Regions from separate parts of the Lysinibacillus louembei genome, predicted to be linked through region 1. Evidence: riboswitches for the same ligand, from Rfam matches in the RefSeq annotation. Region 1 holds a riboswitch; each other region holds the start of a gene.
The links. A riboswitch is a leader RNA that binds a small molecule or an ion and turns the genes downstream of it on or off. The one in region 1 is predicted to bind thiamine pyrophosphate.
Positions count from the first base shown of each region.

Region 2: it holds a riboswitch for thiamine pyrophosphate, as region 1 does, so the genes downstream of both, R6U77_RS16895 (thiamine phosphate synthase) here and thiW (energy coupling factor transporter S component ThiW) in region 1, are expected to answer to the same signal.
Region 3: it holds a riboswitch for thiamine pyrophosphate, as region 1 does, so the genes downstream of both, thiM (hydroxyethylthiazole kinase) here and thiW (energy coupling factor transporter S component ThiW) in region 1, are expected to answer to the same signal.

Region 1 covers NZ_CP137624.1:2,142,557-2,144,822, reverse strand. Annotated here, with positions in the region: gene R6U77_RS10570 (LVIVD repeat-containing protein) at 1-445, shown strand, start outside; gene thiW (energy coupling factor transporter S component ThiW) at 496-990, opposite strand; TPP riboswitch at 1,159-1,267, opposite strand; gene R6U77_RS10560 (5'-3' exonuclease) at 1,312-2,190, opposite strand.
Region 2 covers NZ_CP137624.1:3,381,310-3,383,575, reverse strand. Annotated here, with positions in the region: gene thiO (glycine oxidase ThiO) at 1-443, opposite strand, end outside; gene R6U77_RS16895 (thiamine phosphate synthase) at 456-986, opposite strand; TPP riboswitch at 1,059-1,166, opposite strand; gene R6U77_RS16890 (hypothetical protein) at 1,377-1,934, shown strand; gene R6U77_RS19890 (TetR family transcriptional regulator C-terminal domain-containing protein) at 2,024-2,167, opposite strand; gene R6U77_RS16885 (hypothetical protein) at 2,141-2,266, shown strand, end outside.
Region 3 covers NZ_CP137624.1:3,090,220-3,092,485, forward strand. Annotated here, with positions in the region: gene thiD (bifunctional hydroxymethylpyrimidine kinase/phosphomethylpyrimidine kinase) at 1-665, opposite strand, end outside; gene thiM (hydroxyethylthiazole kinase) at 671-1,417, opposite strand; TPP riboswitch at 1,483-1,583, opposite strand; gene R6U77_RS15385 (YdcF family protein) at 1,678-2,250, shown strand.

The DNA.
Region 1 (2,266 bases):
TTATAACCCAAAAATCGTCACGACTCTTGAACGTCCAACACCACCTGAGTCAGCACCATTTACTGACTATTGTCAGCGTCGTGGTAGCTTTGGTCCAAAACGCAGTGGCTATGCAACAATCAATCCTGGAGAACCAAGTCAGCGCTTTATGCCTTATGCATTCTATAATGCGGGAGTTCAAGTATTTGATTTAGCCGATCCTGAAAACCCAACAATTGAAGCATATTTCGTACCAAAAATGTCTGGAGATATTCCAAATGAAGATGGAGAAACGACGCGTCCAAGCGACCATTCCAACCCAGTACATGGCATTTTTGTTGAATGGGATCGCAATTTAATTTGGGCATTTTCTAATCACGGCATGTACGTCCTGTCCTCCCCATTACTAGGTGAGCCAATCATCGGACTACCTAAAGAAGAGGAAGAGAAGGAGCAAGACCTTTAATTATGAGAGAAGGGCTATCAGATAATGTTTTTCCTGACAGCCCTTCTCTATTATATTGTTTGAAAATGTTTTGCTAACACTGTATTGCGTAAGCTCGCCGCAATAATTACACCTAATATCGCACCGATTGCACTCGAGACGAAAAAGGCTGGCATAAAAGCAAACGCTGCGACAGATGTACCCATTAGTATTTTGGCATATGGAACAGCAACTAATGACGCAATAATACCTGTGCCAATAACTTCACCGACACCAGCTAACCATGCTTTACCGCTATACTTATACGCCATTGCAGCTAAAAAGGCCCCTATAACACTACCAGGAATCGCCAGCAATGAGCCTGTCCCTGTAAAAATACGTACTAAAGCTGTAACAAAAGCTATGATTACTGCTGGCACTGGCCCTAAAAAAATAGCACTTACAACATTGACCGCATGCTGAATTGGATAGGCACGGGCTATCCCTGTAGGAATTGCTACAAACATAGAACCTGCTACTGCGATAGCAACAAATAACGCCATCAGCGTTAATTTACGAACTGACATCAACAACACCTCTTTAATTTTTATTTTATTGGCGGTTTGGACGCTTCTATTGGCGCTTAGAGCAATTCTATTGGCGCTTTTCATGAATCTATTGGCGCTTCGCCCTCTCCCAATGAAAAATGCCGCACCCACTAAAATACAGGGAGACGGCATAAAATGAACATGTATCATTTAATGTCGCCACTTCCCTACGCTAGTGTAAGCTAGATCAGGTTCGAAGGGTCTATATCGCACAGATACATCTCAGCCTCTCTCAAAGGCTCCCCTAGTGGTGCAAGCAATTTTATTCTATTATTACGAAATTTTTATCTGGCGTCAATACTATAATCCTAAAGATCTTGCGTGGCGCGTAATTAAGCGCAAGCCGCGATTTTCCAATTGCAATACAACTGAGTCACTAAATGCTGGCACAGCTAACTCATGTAGCTCTGCTTCAATTGCTGCATCACATTGAATTGTTGCCAGTTGATGCGATAGCTTTAGCATATCCATATTATCATTAATTTTCGTGCGCTGTGCAGGCTTCAATTCATCAATTGCTGCTAATACTCCTTCAATTGAGTGATATGTTTGAATAAGCTGCAAAGCCGTTTTCGGGCCAATGCCTTTGACACCCGGATAACCATCGCTCGTATCGCCCATAAATGCCTTTACTTCTGCAAATTGCTTTGGTGCGATGCCGTATTCCTCACGGAAGCGCTGCTCTGTATACGTATCATATTCAGTATAGCCTTTTTTCGTAAAAGCTAAAGTTGTCGCAGGATTGAGCAATTGCAATAGATCACGATCACCACTGATGACTGTAATATTCGCATCGCTCTTCCATTTTTCAATCATCGAGCCAATTAAATCATCCGCCTCTAAGCCACTAATGCCGAAGTTTTTCCAGCCAATCAACTGTGATACATCCTTTGCCATATCGAATTGCGGTAGCATTTCCTCAGGTGGAGCAGGTCGGTTCGCCTTATAGCCATCGAATAAATCATTGCGGAATGTATGCATCCCCATATCCCAGCATACGGCGACATGTGTCGGCTGCATTAAATTTTGCGCTGTCAGCACATGGCGTGCAAAGCCTTGTACACCGTTTGTTGGCGTACCATCATCTAAGCGAATATATTGGTTCATTGCCGCAGAGGCGAAAAATGAGCGAAACAATAATGCCATGCCATCAACAATGAGTAAATGTGGTTTTTCCATATGTATTCCTCCAGTCACTTACTAGTATAACATGGAATAAATCTAAAAAAAGCTGCTCGCCACCTTTGCGAACAGC
Region 2 (2,266 bases), 1.2 Mb from region 1:
TCGTAAATATGGAAGCTGCCTGCAATGACTCGCCCTAATAATGGCTCGTAGTGCTGTAAATCGCTTTGATTTAACCAATGAATAGATGCAGGGCGGTCGTTATGCAAAAAGTCGTATTGCTGCTGTAAATCTTGCAAGCCTTGTTTGTTTGTCGCAATTTTAATAAGCCCTGAAGGCAGTAACCCTACATCTTGTCCTGTTAATTCAAACAGCTCCTGTGCAATTTTTTTATGCAATGTCCGGCTTTCCAGTGCTAAATTATAAAGCGGAGAAGGGGCATAAAATTCATTTTGACCACCGAGCATACCACCAGCTGCAAGTGATGCTGTTGTTGTTTTTTCTGCATGGAAAAGCGTTACCTGTTGCTGTTGCTTTAATAATTGATAAGCAATGGATAGTCCGATGACACCGCCACCGATAATCGTAAAGCCTTCACACTTCATACATTGCCCCCCTTAATCAAAAAACATTGAGATTGCCGCATAGCCTTGTGCACCAGCTTGCAGCACCTTTTGGATATTGCTATGTGTCACGCCACCTAGTGCCAACACAGGTATTTCAATTGCTTGACATATATCAGCGAGCGCTTGAAGCCCTTTAGCAGGTACATCGAGCTTACAAGTAGTCTGGAAAACGGGAGAGAAATAAATATAATCCATACCCATTGCCACACTTTGGTGAGCTTCCTCCTTTGTATGTGCAGATTGTCCACATAAGAAAGGGTACTGTGGCGCATTGATTGTCTGATTTGCTGCAAAATGGCAACCGAGTAAGCCATATTTGTAAGCGAGCTCTATATGCGTATGAACAATCAATTGTTTTGCATTAACACCTGCTTGTAGAAGCGCAGCAATCCCGTTATCAATTTCTGCAAAGGTGAGCTGTTTTTCACGTATAACAATCGCATCCACAGCAGGAGTGATTGCCTTTATTTGAGTGATTACTTGTGCTGTTAGACCTTTACCGCTCGTGATGGCATGAATCATTTTGCTTTCCTCCAATAAAAAAAGCGTTACCTCTCCTATAGGAAAAGTAACGCATACTTAAACATCGTAATGACGAATAGGCGACCACTTTCCTACGCTAGTATGAACTAGATCAGGTTCCAGGAATCCCAAAGTTTACTTTGATCTCAGCCGTTCACAACGGCACCTCCAGTGGATAGCTATGTAATTAGTTAACAATATAGCATATGTTTTTTAAGCTGTCATCATGAAAATTATTAATAAGGATAGCTAGTAATTTATCGATATATGTTATTATAGGAGAAATAAGGAATTAATGAACAGTACATAGAGGATGTTTTTCAATATATTCATTGTGAAAAATGCTATAGATGAAAAGCTATATTTGAAAGAATAGGAGTATGAAGCTAAATGAAAAGAAGTATGATGCAAAAACGCAAGATTATTTTAATTGCTATACTCGCTGTTGTACTATTTCTGACAATTGTCTTTCCTTATTCAATTTTGAGTGTTTATCCTGCGGTTCAAGTGAAGATAGATACAGCTGAGCAACAAAAATATAATGAGGATTTTGCTGTATTACGCTCATTGTTTGAAGGGCGGATGGGCCAACCTGATCATGTTGTAACATATTCCATTTCTGTACTGTTATTGTACCAAATGGAATGGCTAACAGAAGCTAACCATCATATGTGGCGTAGTGATTGGGAGCCACTTTTGACAAATGTACAATCAGTGAAAAAAGAGCTTATTCGTCTAAGCTTACAAGAGGATAATTTTTCGGATGAGGCAAAAGTATATTTACAGCAAATGATTGAAGCTATTATGGAAATAGAGGGGACTGTATTGCAACACACAAATGGTCATACAAGAAAGCATATTGAAACATCACTGCGTAATTTACATAGTGATATAGCAACTTCATTGAATCTATATGTGCAATTTTGGCAAACTTATTATGCTAAATAAGCTTGAATCATTTTGTTTGATAGGGCAACAAAATGATTCGAGCTTTTATTTTGTGGAATTTTCTTAATATTTCCTGAGCAATATTTTTCTTACTTGTCAATACCTTTTAAAAATAGTTGCGAAAAGTGCATGAGTCGCTCTTTTCTTGTCTTCATATCGGCTCGGTATGTGAAAGTAATTATACCATTGATTGAGGTATATGCCATTTGACTAGCGGCTTCTATGTCCTCAATATGCCATTCGTTTGTTTCATTACCAGTCTTGAATATGTCATAGTAAATATCGAGACGTTTGCATCAAATAACGTTGTTGGTGAATTAGCAAATATAGCG
Region 3 (2,266 bases), 950 kb from region 1:
TTTCCTAAAAAGGCTGTTAAAGCAGCTGAGAAGGTACAGCCTGTGCCATGCGTATGCTTCGTATCGATGCGTTCACTGCTCATTGCGAAGAAGGAGCCATCTGCAAAAAATACCATATCGACCGCTTCCTCGCCTTCTAAGTGTCCGCCCTTCATCACAACACATTGCACGCCAAGTGCTAATATTTTTTTCGCAGCCGCTTCAATGTCTTGCACGCTTTCAATTTGAATGCCTGTAATTTCCTCTGCCTCTGGAATATTCGGCGTTAACACTGTTGCGATTGGCAGTAGCTTTGTTTTTAATGCCTGCACCGCCTCTTGCTGCAATAAGCTAGCACCACCCTTGGCAATCATTACAGGGTCAACTACGAGCTGTACGCTATGCTGCTGTAGCTCCATTGCCACAGCCTCAATAATATCTGCTGAAAAAAGCATGCCTGTTTTCACAGCCTTCACTTGTAAATCCTCAAATACCGCCTTGATTTGTGCCACCGTAAATTCAGGCGAGACAGCTAAAATATCTGAAACACCGAGCGTGTTTTGAGCCGTTAAGGCCGTAATAGCTGATGTGCCATAAACCCCTAGCTCCTGAAATGTTTTTAAATCCGCTTGGATACCAGCTCCGCCACCGCTATCCGAGCCTGCAATTGTCATTACAATGTCCATTCTCATCAACCTTTCGAATACTTTTCTAAGCCATTCAATATTTCTATTTGGAACGAGCCAATATACGCTGTGTTGCGCTCCGCATCCTCTGCAATTTGCTTATATGTTTGTAAAAGCTCCGCTAAATTTGCGACAGGCTCACCTTCCACTGTCAACGCAGCAGTACAAAGTGCACTTAATAGACAGCCTGAGCCTGTCACCAATGTCATACGCTCATGTCCACCTGCTACTTTTTTCACAATTGTTCCATCTGTGACAATATCGACCGCACCTGTTACAACTACAATTGTATCATATTTTTTTGCCACTTCCTGTGCAACTGCGATTGTATCAATATTACCTTGTCCACTATCGACGCCTTTTGCTCGCCATTCCACACCTGCGATTGTAGCAAGTTCGCCCTCATTGCAACGAATTAATGTAAACTTCACTTGCTGTAGCAATTGCTGAATCACTTCTTGACGGTAGCTCGTTGCGCCAACACCAACTGGATCTAACACAGCTGGCACCCCTTGCTTGTTCGCCGCTTTTCCGGCTGCCAGCATTGCAGGCACCTTCGATTGATTTAATGTACCAATATTGATGAGTAGCCCACTTGCAATCGATGTCATTTGTTCAACTTCGCTTACTTCATCAGCCATCACAGGAGATGCCCCGATAGCTAGTAGTCCATTTGCCGTGAAATTTGCGACAACATAGTTGGTAATGCAATGAATTAACGGTTGCTGCTGTCTAATTTTATAGATGGTCATCATTATGTAGCCTCTTTCTTTCAATTTTCGACAAAAAAAGCCCTCTAAAAAATAGAGAGCCTCACATACAAGGTTTGGTTGCTCCCTACGCCAGTGTTAACTGAACAGGTTCAAAGGGTCAGGTTTTAACCTTCTCAACGCTGAACGCGTCCCCCTGCAAATCGTCGTTATTTCTTATCGTAGCACTATTTATCATATTTTCCAATACATTCGAATCTTTTTTCTCATCTATTCGTTATAGTAAGGAAAGAGGTGATGTTATGAAAAAATGGATTTCAATTGTTACTGCCGTTGCTGTTGTATGCGGTGTAGGCTATTATTTCTTAGGCAAGGAAATAAACAAAGGCACCTCACCACAAGCAGATGGCACAAATGACTATATGGTTATTTTAGGCGCAAAAGTTCGACATACTGGGGAACCGTCTCTCTCCTTGCAAACAAGACTTGACACGGCTGCTGCTTATTTGCAGGACTATCCACATGTCAAGGCGATTGTGTCAGGTGGGCAAGGGCGCGATGAGCCTGCAAGCGAGGCGTCCATTATGGCGGCTTACTTAATGAATAAAGGCATCGCAGCAGATCGCATTATACTAGAGGAAGCGTCTACTTCTACATATGAAAATTTACTGTTTTCAAAGGAGCTATTACCAGTGGATATTTCTAAAATCACGATTGTGTCCAACGATTTTCACCTACAACGGGCAAAATTTTTAGCGGGGAAGGTAGGGCTAGAGGCAGATGTGCTTGCAGCAGAAACACCATCATCTGTGGAGAAAAGAGCTAACCAGCGCGAGCGACTTGCGTTGTTGAAGGCGTATTTGTTTGGAAAATAAACAAGCGGCTAAGAAA